DNA from 3 places in the Cellulomonas sp. P5_C6 genome. Region 1 is predicted to be linked to each of the others. Evidence: predicted binding sites of a transcription regulator. Region 1 holds the regulator's gene; each other region holds the start of a gene.
The links. Region 1 encodes HrcA, which represses chaperone genes, less so after heat shock. Its sites were predicted from a motif close to TTNGCACTCGNNNNNNNCGAGTGCNAA; they were not measured.
Positions count from the first base shown of each region.

Region 2: groES (co-chaperone GroES) is a predicted target of HrcA. The motif match lies at 2,421-2,447, and genes of this name have one in related genera.
Region 3: groL (chaperonin GroEL) is a predicted target of HrcA. The motif match lies at 1,969-1,995, and genes of this name have one in related genera.

Region 1 is NZ_JBFULZ010000208.1:743-4,895, reverse strand. It holds gene ACXJKG_RS17955 (16S rRNA (uracil(1498)-N(3))-methyltransferase) at 1-744, opposite strand, end outside; gene dnaJ (molecular chaperone DnaJ) at 767-1,894, opposite strand; gene hrcA (heat-inducible transcriptional repressor HrcA) at 1,956-2,978, opposite strand; gene ACXJKG_RS17940 (DUF3097 domain-containing protein) at 3,117-3,974, shown strand; partial or broken gene ACXJKG_RS17935 (hypothetical protein) at 4,023-4,153, opposite strand, start outside.
Region 2 is NZ_JBFULZ010000085.1:6,264-10,416, forward strand. It holds gene tsaD (tRNA (adenosine(37)-N6)-threonylcarbamoyltransferase complex transferase subunit TsaD) at 1-16, shown strand, start outside; gene ACXJKG_RS11510 (glutamate--cysteine ligase) at 38-1,186, opposite strand; gene ACXJKG_RS11515 (THUMP-like domain-containing protein) at 1,186-2,367, opposite strand; gene groES (co-chaperone GroES) at 2,586-2,882, shown strand; gene ACXJKG_RS11525 (hypothetical protein) at 2,985-3,377, opposite strand; gene ACXJKG_RS11530 (WhiB family transcriptional regulator) at 3,493-3,789, opposite strand; gene ACXJKG_RS11535 (MerR family transcriptional regulator) at 4,038-4,153, shown strand, end outside.
Region 3 is NZ_JBFULZ010000014.1:28,020-32,172, reverse strand. It holds gene ACXJKG_RS03090 (cold-shock protein) at 94-297, shown strand; gene ACXJKG_RS03085 (glycoside hydrolase family 15) at 360-1,835, opposite strand; gene groL (chaperonin GroEL) at 2,147-3,772, shown strand; gene ACXJKG_RS03075 (pyridoxal phosphate-dependent aminotransferase) at 3,970-4,153, opposite strand, start outside.

The DNA of each region.
Region 1 (4,153 bases):
GAGCCGCTCGGCGAGCAGCGCGAGCGCGACCGGCCCGGCCGTCGACGTCCGCAGCACGTGGGGTCCCAGCCGGACGGCGCGTGCGCCCGCGTCGACCAGGCGCCCGAGCTCGACGTCGCCGATCCCGCCCTCGGGCCCGACCAGGACGAGGCACTCGCCGGCGTCGGGCAGCGCCGTGGCGGCGATGGCGTCGGTCGCGTCCTCGTGCAGCACCAGGGCGACCCCACCGGCGCCGACGACGGCGCGGACGCGCTCGACCAGGCCCTTCGCGTCCAGTGCGACCTCGACGTCGGGCACGCGAGCGCGTCGCGACTGCTTGGCGGCCGCCCGGACCGTGCCCACCCAGCGGGCGCGGCTCTTCGCGGCCCGGTCACCGCGCCACACGACGATCGAGCGGTCCGCCTGCCACGGCACCACCGCGTCGACTCCCACCTCGGTGGCCGCCTCGATCGCCATCTCGTCGCGGTCGCCCTTGGCGAGGGCCTGCACCAGCACCAGGGCGACGGCCGGTGCGGGCTCGACGACGCGCTGCTGCACCTGCACCAGCACGCCGTCGCCGGTCACCGTGCCTACCAGGCCGACGAGCCGCACGCCCGCGCCGTCGACGACGTCCACGCGCTCCCCCGGCCCGCGGCGCTGCACGACGCCCGCATGGCGCCCCTCGGTGCCGGCGAGCAGGTAGGTGCCGCCGTCGACGACCGCGTCGAGCGAGCCGGGCTCGGCCAGGAAGACGGGCGCGCTCATGACGCGGCCGGCGCCGTCATGCTCAGCGGCCCGAGAGCTTGTCGCGGAGCTTCGCGAACACGCCGGTGTTCGACGCCGCGAGCCGGGCCTCCGGACGCTCCTCGCCGCGCAGGGTGGCCAGCCGCCGCAGCAGCTCGGCCTGCTCGTCGTCCATCGCCGTCGGCACGTGCACCTCGACGTGGACGTGCAGGTCACCGCGGCCGGAGGCGTGGAGGTGACCGACGCCGAGGCCCTTGATCGTGACGACCTGCGCCGGCTGCGTGCCGGGGCGCAGATCGACCTCGCGCGCACCGTCCAGGGTGTCCAGCGTGAGGACGGTGCCGAGCGCCGCCGCCGTCATGGGCACCTCGAGGGTCGCGTGCAGGTCGTCGCCGCGCCGCACGAACGTGTCGTGCTTGCGCTCGCGGACCTCCAGGTACACGTCGCCCGCGGGGCCACCGGCCGGACCGACCTCGCCCTGGCCCGTGAGCTTGATCCGGGTGCCGGTGTCGACGCCCGCCGGGACGTCGACGCTCAGCGTGCGGCGCGAGCGGACGCGGCCCTCGCCCGAGCACTCGGTGCACGGCTCGGGGATGACGGTGCCGAACCCGTGGCACGCGGCGCACGGCTGGGTCGTCATGACCTGGCCGAGGAACGAGCGGGCGACCCGCTGGACCGAGCCCCGACCGCCGCAGACCTCGCAGGTGCGGGGCGACGTGCCGGGCCGGCAGCACGAGCCGCTGCACGTCGGGCAGACGACGGCCGTGTCGACCGGCACGTCCTTGTGGACCCCGAACGTGACGTCGGCGAGGTCCAGGTCGAGGCGGACGAGCGCGTCCTGCCCGCGGCGGGCGCGCGGGATCGGTCCCCGCTGCGCCGCGGCGCCGGTCGCGGCGCCGAAGAACGTCTCGAAGATGTCCTGGAAGCCGAAGCCGCCGCCCATCCCGCCGCCGGGCGACGACGGGTCGCCGCCCAGGTCGTAGGCGCGCCGCTTCTCGGGGTTGCCCAGCACGTCGTACGCGCGCGAGACGTCCTTGAACCGGTCCTCGGAGCCCGCGTCCGTGCCCGCGACGTCCGGGTGGTGCTCGCGCGCGAGCTTGCGGTAGGCCTTCTTGATCTGCTCGGGGCTGGCGTCCCGCGGGACGCCGAGGACCTCGTAGTAGTCGGTCACGGGAGGGGGTGCTCACTTCCAGCTGTCGTTGACAGGGTCACGGTGGAGGTCTCGTGGCGGGTCATTGGGCGAGGATGCGCGTCAGGTAGCGGGCGACCGCGCGGACCGCGGACATGGTGCCGGGGTAGTCCATCCGGAGCGGGCCGATCGAGCCCACGCGGGCCACCGACCCCCCGCCCTCGTCGCCGTAGCCGGTGGTCACGAAGCTCGTCTCGAACAGCCCGTCGTGCTGGTTCTCGCGACCGATGCGCACCGACACGGTCGCCGAGTCCTCGGCCATCTCCGAGAGCAGCCGCAGCAGCACGACCTGTTCCTCGAGCGCCTCGAGCACGGGGCCGATCGACCGGACGTCGGTGCCCCCGACGCGCGCGAGGTTCGCGGTGCCGGCGAGCACGACGCGCTCCTCGCTCTCCTGCGCGAGCGTCTCCTCGACGACCCCGACGACCGCGCCGACGAGCCCCTGGTCGCCGGGCGCGAACCCGTCGCTCAGCTCGCCCAGCGCCACCGGCAGCTCGGAGAGGCGCCGGCCGGCCGCGCTGACGTTGAGGCGCGAGCGCAGCCGTGCGACGACCGCCTCGTCGAGGTCCGAGCCCAGCTCGAGCGTCCGCTGCTCGACACGCCCGGTGTCCGTGATGAGGACGACCAGCAGGTGGCGGGCGCCCACGGGCACCAGCTCCACGTGCCGCAGCGCGGAGCGCCGCAGCGACGGGTACTGCACGACGGCGACCTGGTGCGTCAGCTGCGCGATGAGGCGCACGGCGCGGTCCACCACGTCGTCGAGGTCCTGCGCGCTCTCGAGGAAGGCGCCGATGGCGCGGCGCTCGGGGCTCGACAGGGGCTTGACGGTGGAGAGCCGGTCGACGAAGAGCCGGTAGCCCTTGTCGGTCGGCACGCGACCGGCCGAGGTGTGCGGCTGGGCGATGTACCCGCCCTCCTCGAGCGCGGCCATGTCGTTGCGGATGGTCGCGGGCGACACGCCGAGCGAGTGCCGCTCGACCAGCGCGCGGGAGCCCACGGGCTCCTTGGTGGCGACGTAGTCCTCGACGATCGCCCGCAGCACGTCCAGCCGTCGGTCCTCGCTCATGTCGCCTCCTCCGTCTGGTCGTCCGCGTACGCGCACCGGGTAGCACTCCCCGCACGGGAGTGCCAATGCTACGCCGCGGACGCGACACCCACGGGGCGGCTGCGGCCCGTCGCGGAGATGCGCCTCTACGCTGCCCGGGTGAACGACGACCGCTACGGCTCGGACGTGCTCGGGGGCTCCGGCTCGACGCACCACCGGCCCACCCGCACCAGCCGCCCGCAGGCCGCCGAGACCGGCCTCGTCGTCGAGGAGGTCACCACCGGGTGGGTCGGCGCCGTCGTGCGGGTCGAGAAGTCGGGCGGCCAGCACGTGGTCGTCCTCGAGGACCGCCGTGGCCGGACGCGCACGTTCCCGCTCGGACGGGGCTTCTGGCTCGACGGCGAGCCCGTGGCCCTGACCGCCCCCGTGCGCGCCCCGGCACCCGCGAAGCCCACCCGGACCGCCTCGGGCTCGGTCGCCGTCCACGACGCCCGCGCCCGCGTCGCCCGCGGCAGCCGGATCTGGGTCGAGGGCAAGCACGACGCCGAGCTGGTCGAGAAGGTCTGGGGCGACGACCTGCGGCTCGAGGGCGTCGTCGTCGAGCTGCTCGACGGCGTCGACAACCTGGCCGAGGCCCTGCGCGACTTCGGCCCGGAGCCCGGGCGCCGCGTGGGCGTGCTCGTCGACCACCTCGTCGCCGGGTCCAAGGAGAGCCGGATCGCCGCAGACGCCGTGCGCGGCCACCCCGCCGGCTCGGTCCTCGTGCTGGGCCACCCGTACGTCGACGTGTGGCAGGCCGTCCGCCCCGAGCGCCTCGGGCTCGCCGCCTGGCCCACCATCGAGCGCGGCACCGAGTGGAAGCACGGCATCCTGCGCGAGCTGGGCTGGCCGGCCGACGAGCAGGCCGACGTCGCCCGCGCGTGGCAGCGCATCCTGCGCTCGGTGCGCAGCTACGCCGACCTCGAGCCCAGCCTCCTGGGCCGCGTGGAGGAGCTCATCGACTTCGTCACGACGTGACGAGCCCCGGCCCGCCGGAGGGCGGACCGGGGCACCKAGCGTCGTGCGTCAGAGCGTGGGCGGCGCGATGGGGTCGCCCAGCAGCCGACGGAACAGGAAGGCCGTGGCGATGAGCACCACGGGGATGGCGACGAAGAGGCCGAGGCCGCACAGCAGGGCGCCGGCGAAGATGATGACGA
Region 2 (4,153 bases), on a different contig from region 1:
GACCGTGCTGGTCTGAGGACGCGCGGTCGCGCGGAGCCTAGAGGGGTCGCCCGGCCTTCATCTCGGCGACGAGCGAGCGGACGACGGCGTCGAGCTCGCCCGCATGCCGCCGGGCGACCGCACGCTGGCGCTGGTAGGACGCACCCCGGCGCAGGATCACGCGCACCTGCTCGAGCTCGGCGGCGCAGCCCAGCCGCTCGGCGACCGGGGCCAGGTCGACCAGCCAGCGGCCGACGGCGTCGGTGACCAGCTCCTCGTCGCCGGCCGCGTTCGTGATGATGATCGCGTCCATGCCGTAGCGGGCCGASCGCCACTTGTTCTCCTGCGCGAACCACGGCGGCAGCGTCGGCAGCGTCTCGCCGCGGTCGAGCATGGTCGAGAAGTGCTCGACGAAGCAGTGCGTGAGCGCCGAGATCGCCGCGACCTCGAGCAGGTTGGAGGCGCCGTCGGCGATCCGCATCTCCAGGGTGCCGAACCGGGGGGACGGACGGACGTCCCAGCGGACCTCGTCGAACTGGTCGATCACGCCGGTGTGCAGCATGTCGCCCACGTACTGCTCGAGCTGGGACCACTCCTCGAAGCCGAACGGCAGCCCGGCGGTCGGCAGCTGCTGGAAGAGGAGCGCGCGGTTGGACGCGTAGCCCGTGTCCTTGCCGCCCCAGAAGGGGGACGATGCCGACAGCGACTGGATGTGCGCGAACACCGTGAGCATCGCCCGCGAGATCGGCAGGACCTTGTCGCGGTCCTCGATGCCGACGTGCACGTGCACGCCGTAGATGAGCATCTGCCGGCCCCACCACTGCGTGCGGTCGATGAGGGTGGCGTACCGCTGCTTGTCGGTGACCTTCTGCTGGGCCCAGTGCGCGAAGGGGTGCGTGGCGCCGCCCATGAGCTCGATGCGCAGGGGAGAGGCGACCGCGCTCACCTCGTCGAGGGKGCGCTGGAGGTCGGCGGTCGCCTCGGCGATGGTCCGGCTCTTGTTCGACCGGATCTCCACGGTGTTGAGCAGCAGCTCCTGGGTGATCAGCGGGTGCTCGGACCCGTCGGCGGGTCGGACCGCCGCCAGCACGGCCTCGGCGGCCTGGCGCAGGTCGCCGGAGTCGGCGTCGACCAGCCCGACCTCCCACTCGATCCCGACGGTCGAGCGCTCGGACTGCGCGAACGGCAGCGGCACCGGGGCGGCCATCAGGCGGGCTCCACCACGAGCACCTGCTGGCTTCCCGCTACCCGCGTGAGGATGATCGTGCCCGTCGCGCTGCCCCGCAGGTCGAGCTGGCGGCGCAGCTGCTCGGGCACCACGGCGGTGCCGCGCTTCTTGATGGTGAGCTTTCCCACGTCGCGACCTCGCAGGTAGGTCCGGAGCCGCTTGAGGCCGAACGGCATGGTGTCGAGCACCCGGTACGCCGTCGCGGCCGGCACCGGCACCAGCGCGTCCGACGTCACGTACGCGATGGTGGGGTCGACGAGCCGGCCGCGCACCTGGGCCGCGATCTCGCCGACCAGCCCCGCGCGGATCACGGCGCCGTCGGGCTCGTAGAGGTAGCCGCCCACGGGCCCGGTCGGCGGCCGCTCGTCGGAGGTCTGCTCCACCACGTGCGCCTCGCCCGCGCGCAGGACCAGCGCGGAGCGGCCCGGTCCCTCCGGGGCGAGCGGACCGAACCAGAGCCCGACCTCGACGACGTCGCCGTCGACCGAGACCCACTGCGCGTGGGCGTCGCGGGGCAGCGCCGTGTGGGGGATGCCCGGGCCGAGCTTGAGCCCGAGCGCGGGCACCCGCTCGCGGACGGCGAGGACCGCGTCGAGCGACGGCTCGTACGCGGCCGGGTCGAACACCCGGCTGCCCGAGGAGGTCCGGCGTGCGGGGTCCGCGTAGACCCCGTCGACCCCCTCGGCCTCGAGGTCCAGCGCGAGCCCGTCGCCGTGCCGCACGTGCGCGTCGGGGAAGTGCCGCAGGTTCACGGTCGCGATCGCGGCTGTCGCCTCGTCGACGTCGGTGGCCAGCACGCTCAGGCCGATGCCGGCGAAGGCCATGGCGTCCGCGCCGATGCCGCTGGTGAGGTCCGCGACCAGGGTGCTGCCCGCGTCCCGGTACCGGCGGGCGTGGTGGGCGGCGACGGAGAGGCGCGTGGCCTGCTCGAGGCCGGCCGCGGTGAAGAGCATGCCGTCCGCGAACGTGCCGAACTTGGCGGCGGCCTTGGCGCGCAGGCGCGACTGGGTGAGAGCGGCGGCGACGAGCGCGGGGTCGATGCCCTCGTCGCGCAGGCGCTCGGACAGGGCCATCGTGCGGGACTCGTCGTACGGCGGCAGCGCCGACAGCAGGGCCCAGCCCGCGGGGCTGAGCAGCTGGGCGATGCCGTCGCGGTCCATGCCCGCGATCCTCGCACGCAGCGACCCTCCCGGTGGGTGATCCGGACGGCTTGCTGGCACTCGCCTTGACCGAGTGCTAACCGGTTCCTAGAGTGAGTGGCTGGCACTCTCCCGGTGAGTGTGCCAGCTGTGCTCCAGGCCGCGGCACCCGCGACGACGTGGCCCGACAGCGCGCACGAACCTCAGAGAACTACTCACATGCGAAGGGGAGGTCCGCTGTGTCGGTCTCCATCAAGCCCCTCGAGGACCGGATCGTCGTCAAGACGCTCGAGGCAGAGACGACGACCGCTTCCGGTCTCGTCATCCCGGACAGCGCCAAGGAGAAGCCCCAGGAGGGCGAGGTCCTGGCGGTCGGTCCCGGCCGTGTCGACGACAACGGCAACCGGATCCCGCTCGACGTCGCCGTCGGCGACAAGGTCATCTACTCGAAGTACGGCGGCACCGAGGTCAAGTACTCGGGCGAGGAGTTCCTCATCCTCTCGGCCCGCGACATCCTCGCGATCGTCGTCAAGTGATCGCCGGGGCGCACTAGCCGCCCCGCACGCAGCAGGGCCCTCACGGCGACGCCGTGGGGGCCCTGCTCGTTCATGGGCGTCCGCTTCCTGGACGTCCGCTTCCTAGACGTCGGCGCAGCCCAGCGGCTCCGCCGCCGTGACGGTGTCCGGGCAGACCTGGTGGATCCAGCCCTGCACGCCCCACTCGTCCTGGGTGCTGTCGACGAACAGCTCGAGGCCGTCGATGCCCGGACCCACGCGGTAGTAGGTGGTGAGGGGGTCGCCCTCCGTGCTCAGGGCGGTCACGACGAGCTCGGCGCCGTCAGCCGTCGCCGCATCGTCGAGGCAGGCCCACGCGTCGTCGCCGACCGTCCTGCCCTGGTCGACCCGGACCGTGCCGCAGGAGGGCAGCTCGGTGCGCTCGGTGAACGATGCCGGCGCACCCCCGCCCTGGCACGCCGAGAGGGCGAGCGCCACCCCGAGCGCGATCGCCGCCGTCCGTCGGCCTGGGTCCATACCCGGACTGTGTCCCCGACGGGGAAGATCTTGCGCGGCACACGGAAGAGCCCTCCCCTCGTCGTGCCGAGGGGAGGGCTCTGCTCGTGGGAGCTGTGATCGTGGGTGCTCGGGGTCAGCCGACCCGGCTGGCGCGGCCGCGCTGGGCGAGGATCGCGGCGCGCTCGTCCTCGGACAGCCCGCCCCACACGCCGTAGGGCTCCCGGACGGCCAGCGACTGCTCGCGGCACTCCTTGATGACCGGGCACGTGGCGCAGATCGCCTTGGCGGCCTCGGCGCGGCGACGGCGAGCGGAGCCCCGCTCGCCCTCGGGGTGGAAGAAGAGGTCCTGGTCCTCGTCGCGGCAGGCTCCGTCGAACTGCCACTCCCACAGGTCCATCACCGGTCCGGGAAGGCGCGAGATCTCGGCCATGAGTTCCTCCTCAGTCGATCCGTCGCGTGGCCGCGATGGCGGCTGCGCCGGGAAGTCGTGAACACGGGAAGCCCGCGATGTCTACGGGGTGACGCGTTGGAGAGGACGTTACAACCGCGCCAGAAGTTGTTCAAGACCGTGTCACACATTCGTGTGATGACGCGATTGCGGGTGAAGCCGCAGGTCGGCGTGTCGTCGTGCGACACGCCAGGGCGGGCCGATTCGACGTGGCCTGGCAGAATCGCGCCATGGTGACGCGCGAGGACGACGAACCGGCGGGACCGCCGACGCCCGCCCTCGCCGTCGCCGCGGTGGCCCGACGGCTGGGCGTCGCCCCCGCCACGCTGCGCACCTGGGACCGGCG
Region 3 (4,153 bases), on a different contig from region 1:
AGACGACCCTGGTCCCGGAGGGACCGCTCCCACTAGGCTCACGCGAACCGGGCGCCGGCGGAGCGCCCGGCATCGGACGTCAAGGAGTACGGCATGGCCCAGGGCATCGTGAAGTGGTTCAACGCGGAGAAGGGGTACGGCTTCATCACCCCGGTCGGGGGAGGCCAGGACCTCTTCGTGCATTTCAGCGCCATCCAGTCGGACGGGTACCGCTCCCTCGAGGAGGGGCAGGACGTCGAGTTCGAGGTGGGCCAGGGCACCAAGGGTCCGCAGGCCGAGCAGGTCCGCGGGCTCTGACCCCGCTGGTCTCCGGACGGGCCGTTCACCGACAGGTGCGCGGCCCGTCGGCGTCGGTGCACCTAGCGGTCGAGGGCGTCCAGGGCCAGCAGCACGCAGGCGGCGCTCCAGCCGAGGGGCGCGACCGCCGCCGGGGAGCCGTCGGCGAGCACCTTCTCGGGCAGTGACCCCGACGGGGTGCGGTGGGTGTCGAGGAACGTGAGCCAGCCGTCCGCGAGCGCGGCGTCGCCGTCCTCGGCCGCGACCCAGGCGTACAGCGAGGTCTGCGGGGTCCACGAGACGCCGTCGTCGCGCCACCCCGCGCCGGGCGCCAACCCGTTCGCGGGCCGGACCATCGCGACCGCCGAGGCGCGCCACGCGGCCTCCACCCCGGGGACGGCCGTCGTGACGAACGGGGGGAGCAGGAACGCGCTCGAGGCGTCCGCGTGCCCGCCCGACGCGTACCGCGCGAACCCGGTGGACCCGAACGTGTGGATCACGGCCACCTTGCTGCGCACGGACGCGCCGAACGCGGAGGCGGCCAGCGCGTCGTCGTCGGTGAGCCCCAGGAGCCCGGACGCCTGCTGCAGTCCCGCGACCAGGGGGGCGACCGTGCCCAGCGTCAGCGCGTCCTCGGGCACCTCCCAGTAGTCCGGCGACGCCGGCGGCAGCCCTCCGTGCGCGACGAGCGTGATCGCGTGCTCGGTCGACCGGACCACCATCGGCCGCAGCCGCTGCGCCGCGGCGGMACGCGCGGCGGGGTCGTCGATCTCTGCGACCACCAGACCGGCGGCCCAGAGCACCCACCCCGTGCCGTCCGTCTGCACGCCGCGGTCGTCGGGCGGGCCGGAGCCGTCGGGCAGGTAGCGCGCCTGGAACGAGCCGTCGTCCGACTGCACGCGGTCGAGGAACGCCAGGACGTCGAGCGCGTCGTCCACGTGACCGGTACGGGCCAGCGCGACGGCGACGAACGAGGCGTCCCGCGGCCACACGTACCGCCACTTCTCCGACCACCCCGCCACCGCGGCGCCGCCGGGGAGCACGAGCGCGTGCAGGTCGAGCAGGGCGGCGCGCGCCATGTCCTCGTACGGCCCGCCCGCGCCCGGGACCGTGCCCGACGCCAGCCACGCGCGCTGCCGGGAGGCGGCGACGGCGGCGGCGGGTGCGGTCGGTCCCGTCTCCACGGTCACGCCGCCGACGACCCGCTCGAGGGTCGTCGCCGCCGGGTCCACCACATGCGTGCCCGCTAAGAACGTCACGTCCGTGCCCACCGCCAGCGGAGCTCGGGTGCCGCCGGGGAGCGTGGTGACGCCCTGCAGGTACAGCGGGATGGTCGCGTAGGCGGGGACGGGGACCGCGGGTGCCTCGGTCGCCAGCGCACCCGTCGGCACGGTCGCGACGAGCGTCGTCGTCGCGGCGATCACGAGCGCGGTGCCGACGACCACGCCCTCCCGACGACGGCGACGACGGCGGGCGGACCGACGCGCGCGGTACGCGGGAGCAGCCGACAGCTCAGCGCCGTCGGTGGCTGCGTCGACGTCCTCGTCGTGACCTTGCACACGCGCACGATAGCCCGGGCGCGCTCCCACCCGTGCCGCTGCGCGGCGTGCTCGCGCTCCTGCGGCCGCCTCTGCACCACTCCGGCCGCCGCGTCTCGACGCGTCCCGCCGTCGCCGCCGTGAGCGAACGCTGCTTGCACTCTCGGGGGTCGAGTGCTAACCATTGGACTTAGCACTCTCCGGTGGAGAGTGACAGAATCACCACGGCCGTCCGGTGAGGGCCGTCGCACGCGGGACAAGACCGCGGGTGACGTGCTCGTCCGTCGCGGGCACCCTCGGCCGACCCGAACCCAGTGAAGGATCACAGCCCCATGGCCAAGATCATTGCCTTCAACGAGGAGGCCCGTCGCGGCATCGAGCGGGGACTCAACATCCTCGCCGACACCGTCAAGGTCACCCTCGGCCCGAAGGGCCGCAACGTCGTCCTGGACAAGAAGTGGGGCGCCCCCACGATCACCAACGACGGCGTCTCCATCGCCAAGGAGATCGACCTCGAGGACCCCTTCGAGAAGATCGGTGCGGAGCTCGTCAAGGAGGTCGCCAAGAAGACGGACGACGTCGCGGGCGACGGCACCACCACCGCCACCGTGCTCGCCCAGGCGCTCGTGCGCGAGGGCCTGCGCAACGTCGCGGCCGGCGCCAACCCCATCGCGCTGAAGAAGGGCATCGAGAAGGCCGTCGAGGCCGTCACCGCTGCTCTGCTCGCGCAGGCGAAGGACGTCGAGACCAAGGAGGAGATCGCCGCCACGGCCGCCATCTCCGCCGGCGACCAGGCGATCGGCGACCTCATCGCCGAGGCGCTCGACAAGGTCGGCAAGGAAGGCGTTATCACGGTCGAGGAGTCCAGCGCGCTGGGCCTCGAGCTCGAGCTCACCGAGGGCATGCGCTTCGACAAGGGCTTCCTGTCGGCGTACTTCGTGACGGACCCCGAGCGTCAGGAGGCCGTCCTGGAGGACGCGTACGTCCTGCTCGTCGAGTCCAAGATCTCGAACGTCAAGGACCTGCTGCCCCTCCTGGAGAAGGTCATCCAGGCCGGCAAGCCGCTGTTCATCGTCGCCGAGGACGTCGAGGGCGAGGCCCTGGCCACGCTCGTCGTCAACAAGATCCGTGGCCTGTTCAAGTCGGTCGCCGTCAAGGCTCCCGGCTTCGGCGACCGCCGCAAGGCGATGCTGCAGGACATGGCCATCCTCACCGGCGGCCAGGTCGTCTCCGAGACCGTCGGTCTCAAGCTCGACACGGTGGGCCTCGAGGTCCTCGGCACGGCGCGCAAGATCGTCGTCACCAAGGACGAGACCACGATCGTCGAGGGCTCCGGCGAGGCCGCCCAGATCCAGGGCCGCGTCTCCCAGATCCGCGCCGAGATCGAGAACTCGGACTCGGACTACGACCGCGAGAAGCTCCAGGAGCGCCTCGCCAAGCTCGCCGGTGGCGTCGCCGTCATCAAGGCGGGCGCGGCCACCGAGGTCGAGCTCAAGGAGCGCAAGCACCGCATCGAGGACGCCGTTCGCAACGCGAAGGCGGCCGTCGAGGAGGGCATCGTCGCCGGTGGTGGCGTGGCGCTCATCCAGGCCGGCAAGACGGCGTTCGAGGGCCTCAAGCTCGAGGGCGACGAGGCGACCGGTGCGCAGATCGTCAAGCTCGCGATCGAGGCCCCGCTCAAGCAGATCGCGATCAACGCCGGTCTCGAGGGTGGCGTCGTCGTCGAGAAGGTGCGCAACCTCCCCGTGGGTCACGGCCTCAACGCCGCGACCAACACGTACGAGGACCTGCTCGCCGCGGGCGTCAACGACCCGGTGAAGGTCACGCGCTCGGCGCTGCAGAACGCGGCGTCCATCGCCGCGCTCTTCCTCACCACCGAGGCCGTCGTGGCCGACAAGCCGGAGCGCAACCCCGCGCCGGCCGGTGGCGGCGGCGAGGACTTCGGCGGCGGGTTCTGATCCGCAGCTGATCCGCTGAGCACGTAGCACTGTCGAACGGGCCGGTCACCTTCGGGTGGCCGGCCCGTTCTGCTGTCCGGTCGCCCTAGGCAGGCCGCGAGCTCGTGAGTTTCCGACGACGTCGTGAGTTGCAACTGACGACGTCGTCGGAAGCTCACGACCTCGGCGACCTTGGCGCCGGTGGTGCGCCGGTCGCCCTACTGGCGGTAGCTCGCCAGGAAGTTGCCCATGCGCTCGACGGCCTCGGCCAGGACGCGGGCCTCCGGGAGCGTGACGATGCGCAGATGGTCCGGCGTCGGCCAGTTGAAGCCCGTGCCCTGCACCAGCAGGATGTGCTCGCTGACCAGCAGGTCGTAGACCAGGCGGGCGTCGTCGCGGATC